Linked DNA regions of Bradyrhizobium diazoefficiens. The protein of the gene in region 3 interacts with the protein of the main gene of each other region in a pairwise test. Links are inferred from orthologs where the notes say so. Each region holds a gene or a part of one and is shown on either strand. Other genes may lie near its edges.

Region 1 (3,476 bases), 7.3 Mb from region 3 along the record:
CTGGGCGAGCATCTGGACCGCGAAGTCGTAATCGGCCACCTTCGGCGGGATCGCGGTGTAGTCCATGATCCCGGCGCCGCCGAGAGCAGGATTCACCAGGATGCCGGTGCCGAGGGCGCCGACGATGCCGCCGATGCAGTGCACGCCGAACACGTCGAGCGAGTCATCGTAGCCGAGCGCGTTCTTCACGACGGTGCAGAAGAACAGGCAGACCACGCCGACCACGAGGCCGAGGACGATCGCGCCCATCACGCCGGCGAAGCCGGCGGCAGGCGTCACGGCCACGAGGCCCGCGACGGCGCCGGAGATGACGCCGAGCACCGACGGGTGACCCTTGATGATCCACTCCGCGAACATCCACGACAGCGCAGCGGCTGCGGTGGCGACGAAGGAGTTGGTCATGGCAAGCGCAGCGCCGCCGTTGGCTTCGAGGTTGGAGCCGGCGTTGAAGCCGAACCAGCCGACCCAGAGCAGCGAGGCGCCGATCATCGACATGGTCAGCGAGTGCGGGGCCATCAACTCCTTGCCGTAACCGACGCGCTTGCCGATCAGGAGAGCGCCGACGAGGCCTGCGATGCCGGCGTTGATGTGCACCACGGTGCCGCCTGCGAAGTCGATCGCGCCCGCCTTGAAGATCCAGCCGGCGTCGGCGTTGATCTCGTCGAGCTTGGCCTGGGCCGCGGTCTTTGCTGCTCCATCAGCCGCAGCGGCGAGCGCCTTGGCCGCATCCTGGATCGCGTCCGGGCCGGGCCAGTACCAGACCATGTGCGCGATCGGGAAGTAGATCAGCGTGACCCAGAGCGGGATGAACAGGGCGATCGCCGCGAACTTCATGCGCTCGGCAAAGGCGCCGACGATGAGGGCGGGCGTGATCGCCGCGAAGGTCATCTGGAAGCACATATAGATGAGCTCCGAGATGTTGGCGTCGACCGAGAAGGTCGCGGCCTTCGAATCGGTGGTGACGCCCATCATGAAGGCCTTGGAGAAGCCGCCGATGAAGTCGGAGCCGCCGGTGAAGGCGAGGCTGTAGCCGTACACGGCCCAGATCACGGTAACGACGCAGACGGTGTAGAATACCTGCATCAGGACCGAGAGCATGTTCTTGGAACGGACGAGGCCGCCATAGAACAGCGCGAGGCCGGGGATGGTCATCAACAGCACGAGCACTGTCGATGTCAGCATCCAGGCGTTGTCTCCCTTGTTGATCGTCGGCTCGGCATAGGCTGCGGTCGCAGCGAACAGGCCGACTGCGAGAGCCGCCAATCCCGCGCCATAGGGACGCTTGAACGTCATTATATTCACTCCTGATTGGTAAATGTTGAGCGCGAAATCAGAGGGCCGCGGCATCGGCCTCGCCGGTGCGGATGCGAACCGCATGGTCGAGGTTGATGACGAAGATCTTGCCGTCGCCGATCTGTCCGGTTTTCGCCGCGGACGTGATGGCATCGATGGTCTTGTCGACCTGCTCGGAGGCGATCGCGACCTCGATCTTGATCTTGGGCAGGAAGCTCACGGCATATTCGGCGCCGCGGTAGATTTCCGTGTGGCCTTTCTGGCGGCCATATCCCTTGACTTCCGTCACCGTGAGACCGTGAACGCCGATGGCGGTCAGGGCGTCGCGGACTTCTTCCAGCTTGAATGGCTTGATGATCGCCATAACAATTTTCATGGGTCCTATCCCCGCTTGGCCCGGTCCGGACATGGCCGGGCGTGTCTCGACTGGTTCGCCACGAGGGAGAAGTTCACTACGCGGGCACAGCCTCGACCCCTAGAATCAAATGCCGTGCCAGATCGGGCGCGTTGCCTAACGGATTATGAAAACGGGGGTTTTCGCCTTTGACGGGTGTTGTGCCGGAGTGTGCTAATACGTCGCGCTCAATCCATGATCAGGGCTGATGAAAAAGCAGGCATGACAGGCTGTCGACACAATTGATGCCCACACGCCGGGCAACCGAGAGGTATCGAACTACGGAGCGACGCGCTCGCGCGCTTCGAGCCCGGATTCGCGCCCGTGGGATACGCGCGCCGACCGAGACCGTCAGGCCGCGTCGCGCGCGGCAAACACCCGGTCGATCAGTCCCCATTCGACGCCTTGCTGCGCGGTCATGAAGTGGTCGCGGTCCAGGGTTCGTTCCACCTCCGCCTCGGAGCGCCGGCAATGTTGCGCGTAGAGCCGGATGATGCGTCGTTTGGTCTCCTGCATCTCGTTGGCGTGGATCAGGATGTCGGAGGCCTGGCCCTGGAAGCCGCCGAGCGGCTGATGCACGTGAAGGCTTGCATTGGGCAAAGCGGCGCGGTGACCGGGCTCGCCGGCCATCAGCAGGAACGAACCCATCGAGCGCGCGGTGCCCATGCACAGCGTATGAACCGGCGCCTTGATGAACTGCATTGTGTCGTACATCGCAAATCCGCTGGTGACCACGCCGCCATAGGAGTTGATGTAGAGGTTGATCGGTTTGTGGGGATTCTCGGCTTCGAGGAACAGCAGCTGCGCGCAGACCAGCCCGGACAGGGCGTCGTTGACCTCGCCGTTCAGGAAGATGATGCGTTCGCGCAGCAGCCTCGAATAGATGTCGAAGGATCGTTCGCCGCGCGCGGATTGTTCGACGACCATAGGGACGAGCTGAAGCATGTCGCGCATCGGCGACCTCCCATTTCTGTAGATGACAAATTCTTTTTTGCTAGGCCGCTGCGCGCATCAGGCAGCAATTGGTATTGGCCGGCTGCGGCAGTTTTACGCTGACGTCGCAGGCCTGCTGGATGATGCGGAAGCGCGTGCCGCCGTCCTCGTTCGGCTCGATCCGGAAGATAACGTGGCTCTCGCGAAACGGCGGTTCGGAATCGCGGATATGGTAGCGGACCTCTTCGCCCGGGATCGACGATTCCGGCTCGGCGCCTGCCAGGTCGCAATCGGGCAACCAGCGCTGACGCAATTCAGGGATGGTCACGGCACGCCAGACTTTTGGCGGCGGTGCATCGAAATCGAATTCGAGCACCAGCTTTGCATCGGGGCGATCAGGCTTCATGGCGTCGCTCATTGATCCAGGTCCTTATTGATCCAGGTCCTTTATTGGTCCATGTCCTTCAAGAGGTCGGCGAGTGCTGCCATGCGCTTCGGCCAATAGGCACGGTAGCGCGCGAGCCATGTCCCGATGGCGGCGATTCCGTCCGGATCGACTTCGTAATTCACAAAGCGGCCCTGCCGCTGTTCGCGCACGAGCCCTGCCGCGCGCAGCACCGAAAGATGCTGCGACATCGCCGGCTGGCTGATCTCCAATCCGTCGCGCAAGGCGCTGGCATTCAGGCTGCCGCCAGCGAGTTTCTCAAAGACCTTGCGGCGGGTCGGGTCGGCCAGCGCCTTGAAGATGTCGGCTTCGATCATGACGACACATAAGCACGTGCTTATGTGTTGCGCAAGCCCCGATTACTGAAGCGCCTCGCCGTGCTGGGTGATATCGAGGCCCTCCAGCTCCTGC
Region 2 (3,394 bases), 3.8 Mb from region 3 along the record:
CCATCGCCGGACCCGGATCGATCTTGTTCTTGATGCCGTCCAGGCCCGCCATCAGCATCGCAGCGAAGCCGAGATAGGGATTGGCCATCGGATCTGGGAAGCGCACCTCGACGCGCTTGGCCTTCGGCGAAGCGGTGTAGGGGATGCGGCAGGAGGCCGAGCGGTTGCGCGCGGAATAGGCGAGCAGCACGGGGGCCTCATAGCCCGGGACCAGACGCTTGTAGGAGTTGGTCGACGGGTTGGTGAAGGCGTTGATCGCCTTGGCGTGCCTGATGATGCCGCCGATATAGTGCAGGCAGGTCTCCGACAGGTCGGCATATTTGTTGCCGGCGAACACCGGTTTGCCGTCCTTCCAGATCGACTGGTGCACGTGCATGCCCGAACCGTTGTCGCCATAGACCGGCTTCGGCATGAAGGTGGCTGTCTTGCCGTAGATGTGCGCGACCTGGTGGATGCAGTATTTGTAGATCTGCATGTGATCGGCCATCAGCGTCAGCGTGTCGAACTTCATGCCGAGCTCGTGCTGGGCGGAGGCGACTTCGTGATGGTGCTTCTCGACCTTGACGCCCATCTTGGCCATGGCGCCCAGCATTTCCGAGCGCATGTCCTGCACCGAATCCTGCGGCGGCACCGGGAAGTAGCCGCCCTTGGTGCGGACGCGATGGCCGAGATTGCCGCCTTCATATTCCGTGTCGGAGTTGATCGGCAGTTCCGAGGAGTCGAGCCGGAAGCCGGTGTTGTAGGGGTTGGCCGAATAGCGCACGTCGTCGAACACGAAGAACTCGGCCTCGGGGCCGACGAACACGCTGTCGCCGACGCCCATCGACTTCACCATGGCCTCGGCCTTCTTGGCGATGCCGCGGGGATCGCGGTTGTAGGGCTCGCCGGTGGTCGGCTCGAGCACGTCGCAGGTGATCACCATCGTGGTCTCGGCGAAGAACGGATCGATCGTCGCGGTCACCGGATCGGGCATCAGGCACATGTCGGATTCGTTGATCGCCTTCCAGCCGGCGATCGAGGAACCGTCGAACATCGTCCCTTCGGCGAAAATGTCCTCATCGATCATGCTGACGTCGAACGTCACGTGCTGCCACTTGCCGCGCGGATCGGTGAAGCGCAGGTCGACGTATTTGACGTCGTTGTCCTTGATCGATTTCAGGACGTCTTTGGCGGTCTTCATGCATACCCCTTTTGGCTCTGCGGGTCGGTTTCCAGGTGAGCAGATTCGTTGTCGCTTGCGGCGAGTTGGCGCAACCGCACAAACGAAATCAGGCCGCCGAAGCAGCCTATTTTCTTTCAGAGTGTCGCAAAATGCGGGATAGCACCCGGCTCAGATAGCGTCCAGCCCGGATTCGCCGGTCCGGATGCGGATCGCCTCTTCGATGTTGGAGACGAAGATTTTGCCGTCGCCGATGCGGCCGGTCTGCGCGGCGCGGCGGATCGCGTCGATGGCGCGCTCGACCAGATCGTCGCCGATCACGATCTCGATCTTCACCTTGGGCAGGAAGTCGACGATGTATTCTGCGCCCCGGTAAAGCTCGGCGTGACCCTTCTGCCGGCCGAAGCCCTTGGCCTCGGTGACGGTGATGCCTTGGAGGCCGACTTCCTGAAGCGCTTCCTTCACCTCGTCGAGCTTGAATGGCTTGATGATGGCTTCGATTTTCTTCACTGCGCGCCTCCCGGCCTTTCGATCAAATAGCAACGTCTTCGTCAGGATGCGCTTTTCTCACGCACGATCGTGTCTTCGCTATGCCGGAATTCCTGACCACTCCGGCAACAACGGCCGGCCACACCCTGATAAAAGCCAGTGAGCACGACAAACCGAAGCGGCTTCCTCGAAAGCAGGGTCTATGCCAAGTTGCAAATGCCCTGATTATTGAAGCGTTATCAGCCTTTTAACGAGCATCTCTGATAGGTGGCGCCGACCGGTCCAAAATACCGAAGACTACGAAATAGGCAAACGGTTCAATATGTGTGCAGTTCGTCGTTTCATCGGGTGGGCCGGCATGGAACGTGCCTGTTGAAAAGGCGTTTGGACCAGGGAAGTGGCATGGAAATTCTGACCAACGCCGAAATGCAGCGCGCTGACCAGCTCAGCATCGCGGCCGGCACGCCCGGCTTCAAGCTGATGCTGAGCGCCGGCCAGGCCGTCGCCGAAGCCGCCAATGCGCTGGTGGAGGAGGGGCCGATCCTGATCGTCGCCGGCCCCGGCAACAATGGTGGCGACGGTTTTGTCGCAGCCGCCGAGCTCGCCGCGCAGGGGCGCGAGGTCTCGGTCATCCTGATGTGCGAGCGCGACCAGCTGCAGGGCGACGCGGCCTCCGCCGCGCGCGGCTGGAAGCATCCAGTGCTGCCGTTCAATCCGCAGGCGATCGGACGACCGGCGCTGATCATCGATGCGCTGTTCGGCGCCGGCCTCAGCCGTCCCGTCGAGGGCGAGGCGCGCGAAATGATCGAGGCGATCAACGCCAACGGTGCCGTGGTGCTTGCGGTCGACTTGCCGAGCGGCATCAACGGCACCAGCGCCGCCGTGCTCGGCGCGGCGGTGAACGCCGCCGAGACCGTCACCTTCTTCCGCAAGAAGCCGGCGCATCTCTTGCTGCCTGGCCGGATGCATTGCGGCCGCGTGAGCGTCGCCGACATCGGCATCGAGGCGTCGGTGCTGGGCGAGATCAGGCCGCAGACCTTCGAGAACGATCCGGCCGTCTGGGGTGCAGCCTTTCCGGTGCCGCGCATCGACGGCCACAAATACGCGCGGGGTCATGTGCTGGCGGTCTCGGGCGATGCGGCTGCGACGGGGGCTGCGCGGCTCGCCGCGCGCGGCGCGCTGCGGGCCGGCGCGGGCCTCGTGACGCTAGCAACGCCGCGCGATGCGCTCGCGATCAATGCCAGCGCGCTGACCGCGGTGATGGTTCGCCCTGTCGACACCGTTTTCGAATTTGGCCAGCTGCTCGAAGACAAACGCTACGACACCTGCATGATCGGCCCTGGCGCGGGCATTGGCGATCGTACCTGCGATCTCGTCCATACCGCGCTGAGCGCGCAGCGGCATCTGGTGCTGGACGCCGACGCGCTGACGAGTTTTGCCGCCAATCCCGAGCGGCTGTTCGAGTCGATCAAGACCTCGCAGGACAATGCGGTGGTGCTGACGCCGCACGAGGGCGAGTTTCCGCGCCTGTTCTCCGACCTCAGCAACAAACATCCGGGCCGCTCGAAGCTCGAGCGCGTCCGCGTCGCCGCCGAACGCTCCGGTGCGGTCGTGCTGCTGAAGGGGCCGGACACGACGATCGGCGCCCCCGATGGCCGCGCCACCATCGCCGCCAACGCGCCGCCCTGGCTCGCCACCGCCGGCGCCGGCGACGTGCTCTCCGGCATCATTGCCGGGCTTTTGGCG
Region 3 (4,376 bases):
TTTCCCGTTGGTTGCAACGGTTGCCATCGCTGCCGAAGAGTGTGGAGGAAGGCACGGTGCCGCGCAAGGATCGCGGCGCTGCGCCGAACCGTCTCAGGCCAGGGAACACAGCGTCAGCTTTCGGGTGGACGGTAGCACATGCGGCATGGCACGTGCGATACGTGTTCCGATGCAATGGTGTCGCAATGGCCGCCCGATCAACCAATATGCCTGAACGCTTCGGTCTCGATCGTCTGATGACGCCGATCGGGATCGCGCTGCTGGTCACCGATGCCGAGGGCGCCTTGCGCGCGCTCGACTGGGAGGATTACGAGCATCGCATGCGCGAGCTGTTGCGCCTGCATTACGGGGCGGTGGATCTGCGTAAGCAGCCTGCGCCGGTGGCAATGCGGGCCGCGCTGTCGAACTATTTCGAAGGCGATCTCGGCCAGCTCTTGGCCATCGCGTGGCGCATCGCCGGCACGCCGTTCCAGCAGAAAGTCTGGACGGCGCTCGCGAACATCCCGGCCGGCACGACGATGAGCTACGGCGCGCTCGCCGCCAAGATCGAGATGCCCAAGGCCATTCGCGCCGTCGGCCACGCCAACGGCTCCAACCCGATCAGCGTGGTGCTGCCGTGCCATCGCCTGATCGGCGCGGATGGCTCGCTGGTGAAATATGGCGGCGGCCTTGAGCGCAAGCGCTGGCTGCTGCGGCATGAGGGGGTGGAGGTCTAAGGCCTTCACGCCGCCGGCGCGGCAACCGCCTTGTCGCCGGCCATCACATGGGTCAGCGCGCTCTTGATCGCGGCTTGCCGCGTCGGCGCGTTGATCTGTGCGCCCAGGAGATCGGTGACGTAGAACACGTCGCGGGCGCGCTCGCCGAAGGTCGCGACATGGGCCGAGGCGATGTTGAGATTGAGCTTCGAGATCGCGGTGGTCAATTCGTAGAGCAGGCCGGGGCGGTCGAGGCCAGACACCTCGATCACGGTGTAGCGGTCGGACCACTGGTTGTTGATGGTCACCTCCGGCTCGATCACGAACGGCCGCGCCTTGCTGCGCACGGCGCGCCGCGCCACCACTTCGGGCAGCCGCAGCTTGCCTTCGAGCACGTCCTCGATCATCTCGCCGATGCGGGTGGCGCGCCGGCCTTCGTCCTCGTCGCGGTCGTATTCCCTGGAGATCGAGATCGTGTCCAGCGCGCGCCCATCGGTCGTGGTGTAGATCTGGGCATCGACGATGTTGGCGCCGGCCGAGGCACAGGCGCCGGCAATGATCGACAGCAGCCAGGGATGATCGGCGGCGAAGATGGTGAGCTCGGTGACGCCGCGCACCTCGTCGAAGCCGACATTGATCGCGAGCTTGTGGCCGGCCTGTTCGCTGGAGCGGACGAAGCGGGCGTGACGGATTTTGCGCGCCAGCTCGACCTTGAGCCAGTAGGCCGGATAGTGCCGGCCGATATAGGCGTCGAGCTCGTCCTTCGGCCATTCGGCAAAGGCCATGCGGAACTCGGCATGCGCGGCAGCGAGGCGTTTTCCCCGATCGACTTCCGAGAAGCCGCCGGTCAGCACCGGCTCGGTCTCGTAATACAGCGAGCGCAGCAGCTGCGCCTTCCAGCCGTTCCACACGCCGGGACCGACGCCGCGGATGTCGGCGGTGGTGAGGATCGTGAGCAGCTTCATCTGCTCGACCGACTGCACCACGGCGGCGAAATTCTCGATGGTCTTGCGGTCGGAGAGGTCGCGCGACTGCGCGACCGTCGACATGGTGAGGTGCTCCTCGATCAGCCAGGCCACCAGCTCGGTGTCGGACGGGCTGAAGCCGAGCCGCGGACAGAGCCGGCGTGCGACCTTGGCCCCCGCGATCGAGTGGTCCTCGGGCCGGCCCTTGGCGACGTCGTGCAGCAGTGTCGCGATATAGATCACCGCGCGGTGCTCGGGGCGTGTCTTGCGCATCAGGTCGCTGGCGAGCGTGAACTCCTCGATGCCGCCGCGCTCGATGTCCTGGAGAAAGCCGATGCAGCGGATCAGATGCTCGTCGACGGTGTAGTGATGATACATGTTGAACTGCATCATCGAGACGATCTTGCCGAAGGCGCGGATGAAGTGGCCGAGCACGCCGGTCTCGTTCATCCGCCGCAGCACGATCTCGGCGTTGTCGGAGGTCAGGATCTCCATGAACAGCCGGTTGGCCTCGGGATTTTCGCGCATCTGCGCGTTGATCAGGCCGAGCGAGCGCGTCACGTCGCGCATCGCGTCCGGATGGAAGGCGAGGTTGTTCTTCTGCGCCAGGCGGAAGATGCGGATCAGATTGACCGGGTCGTGCTTGAAGACGTCAGGCGCGGCGACGTTGATGCGGTTGTTGTCGACGATGAAGTCGTCACTCTCGGGCACGCGCCGCTTCGCGGGCGTGGGGCGCAGCCGCGCCATCATCCGGCTCAAGACCGGCGCGGGCTTGGCCTGCTGGTCCTCGAGCTTGGCGCAGAGGATGGCGGTGAGGTTGCCGACTTCCTTGGCGACCAGGAAGTAGTGCTTCATGAAGCGCTCGACGTCCTGCATGCCGGGATGCGAGGTGTAGCCGAGCCGGACCGCGATCTCGCGCTGGAGATCGAACGACAGGCGCTCTTCGGCCCGACCACAGTGGAAATGCAGATTGCAGCGCACCGACCAGAGGAAATCGGCGCAGCGGCGGAAGCTGCGGTACTCCTGCGCGTCGAACACGCCGCGCTCGACCAGCTCGTCGGTGTCGCGCACGCGGTAGACGTATTTGGCGATCCAGAACAGCGTGTGCAGGTCGCGCAGGGCGCCCTTGCCGTCCTTGACGTTGGGCTCGACGAGATAGCGCGATTGGCCGCCGCGGCGGTGCCGCTCCTCGCGCTCGGCGAGCTTTGCGGTGACGAATTCGGACGCCGTGCCCTGCACCACGTCCTTGTCGAAGCGCGCGACCAGTTCGTCATAGAGCGGCTGGTCGCCGGTGAGGAAGCGCGTCTCCAGGATGGCAGTGCGGATGGTCATGTCGCCGCGCGCCTGGCGGATCGATTCGTCGACCGAGCGCGTGGCATGGCCGACCTTCAGCCCCATGTCCCAGAGGCAATAGAGAATGGCCTCAGCCACCTGCTCGCCCCAAGCGGTCTGCTTGTAAGGCAGGATGAACAAGAGATCGATGTCGGACTCGGGGGCCATCAGGCCGCGGCCATAGCCGCCGGTCGCCACCACCGCCATGCGCTCCGCCCCGGTCGGGATCGGCGAGCGATAGAGATGGCGGGTCGCGGCCGAATAGAGGATGCGGATGATCTCGTCCTGGACGTGGCACAGCCGCTCGGCGCAGCGGCGGCCGTGGCGGTCCTTCAGCAGGATCGCCTGCGCCGCCGCGCGCGCCGAGATCAGCTCGGCCTTGAGCAATTGCGCGACCGCCGTGCGGAACGCGTCCTCGCGTCCCTCATGCTTTTCGGCAAGCGCATCGACCGCGGCGGTGATCCGCGCGGTATCGAAGCGATCATCCACCTCTGGCCTGTGCTCAGTCGCGACGCTGTCCATGAATACCCGATATAAGAGGCGCAGAGCGCTGTCACGAAACTTTATTCATGCAGAGATACGTGCCGACCGGCCGTTTTGGAAGGGAGCGCCGGTCCCGGGATGCGTCTATAACGCACTGGATTTGATGTATTTTCAGGCGGTCGCGGCCGCGGTCATAGCAGCCCGTATCAATCATGGGCTGACAGCATCGGGACCGGCCTCTATACCGCTGCCAACCGAGCGAATTTTGGGGAGGAAACGAAAGATGGACGCCACCCAACTGCGCCAGATGCAGGCCCCGATCAAGGAGCGTTACAAGACCGATCCCAAGGCCGCGATGATCACGCTGAAGGCCAAGGGCTCGACCGACAGCGACGGCATCGCCTGCAAGGTCGAGACCGGCCGCGCCATCGCAATGGCCGGCCTGCATCCGGCCACCGGCGGCTCCGGCCTCGAGCTCTGCTCCGGCGACATGCTGCTGGAAGCGCTGGTCGCCTGCGCCGGCGTCACGCTGAAATCGGTTGCGACCGCGATCGAGGTGCCGCTAAAAACCGGCAACGTCTATGCCGAGGGCGATCTCGATTTCCGCGGCACGCTCGGCATCGACAAGGAGACCCCGGTCGGCTTCGCCGAGATCCGCCTGCGCTTCGAGGTCGACACCGACGCGCCGCAGGACAAGCTCGATCTGCTGCTGAAGCTCACCGAGCGCTATTGCGTGGTCTACCAGACCATCAAGAACGGCCCGAAGATTTCGGTCTCGATGCAGCGGATGTGAACTTGCTTACCCTCCCCTGGAGGGGAGGGTCGATCGCGCTCAGCGCGAGCGGGGTGGGGTGGGGTGACGGTCTCTCCACATCGCACGCTGCCCGTGTTGAGAGATCAC

What was found. Proteins that work in one complex are often made in the same cells at the same time.
Region 1: the proteins of JJB99_RS35625 (region 3) and JJB99_RS01520 interact in binary tests that used the Escherichia coli proteins (3 or more experiments, as listed by UniProt). The link is inferred for Bradyrhizobium diazoefficiens from one-to-one orthologs.
Region 2: the proteins of JJB99_RS35625 (region 3) and JJB99_RS18010 interact in binary tests that used the Escherichia coli proteins (3 or more experiments, as listed by UniProt). The link is inferred for Bradyrhizobium diazoefficiens from one-to-one orthologs.

Annotation. Positions count from the first base shown.
Region 1 is NZ_CP067100.1:332,479-335,954, forward strand. Bases 1-2,948 are described here. They hold JJB99_RS01520 (P-II family nitrogen regulator), read right to left. Parts: upstream 1,670-2,948; coding sequence 1,331-1,669; downstream 1-1,330. Other genes in these bases: JJB99_RS01515 (ammonium transporter), read right to left, coding at 1-1,293; JJB99_RS01525 (ATP-dependent Clp protease proteolytic subunit), read right to left, coding at 2,039-2,641; JJB99_RS01530 (SRPBCC family protein), read right to left, coding at 2,682-2,948. In the rest of the region: more of JJB99_RS01530, read right to left, coding at 2,949-3,038; JJB99_RS01535 (ArsR/SmtB family transcription factor), read right to left, coding at 3,068-3,382; JJB99_RS01540 (ammonium transporter), read right to left, coding at 3,425-3,476. UniProt on the Escherichia coli protein: Involved in the regulation of nitrogen metabolism. Regulates the activity of its targets by protein-protein interaction in response to the nitrogen status of the cell.
Region 2 is NZ_CP067100.1:3,795,957-3,799,350, forward strand. The notes cover bases 1-2,866. They hold JJB99_RS18010 (P-II family nitrogen regulator), read right to left. Parts: upstream 1,670-2,866; coding sequence 1,331-1,669; downstream 1-1,330. Other genes in these bases: glnA (type I glutamate--ammonia ligase), read right to left, coding at 1-1,180; JJB99_RS18015 (NAD(P)H-hydrate dehydratase), read left to right, coding at 2,051-2,866. Also shown: more of JJB99_RS18015, read left to right, coding at 2,867-3,394. UniProt on the Escherichia coli protein: P-II indirectly controls the transcription of the glutamine synthetase gene (glnA). P-II prevents NR-II-catalyzed conversion of NR-I to NR-I-phosphate, the transcriptional activator of GlnA. When P-II is uridylylated to P-II-UMP, these events are reversed.
Region 3 is NZ_CP067100.1:7,590,254-7,594,629, reverse strand. The notes cover bases 522-3,841. They hold JJB99_RS35625 ([protein-PII] uridylyltransferase), read right to left. Parts: upstream 3,515-3,841; coding sequence 722-3,514; downstream 522-721. Other genes in these bases: JJB99_RS35620 (OsmC family protein), read left to right, coding at 3,759-3,841; JJB99_RS35630 (methylated-DNA--[protein]-cysteine S-methyltransferase), read left to right, coding at 522-716. In the rest of the region: more of JJB99_RS35630, read left to right, coding at 186-521; more of JJB99_RS35620, read left to right, coding at 3,842-4,268.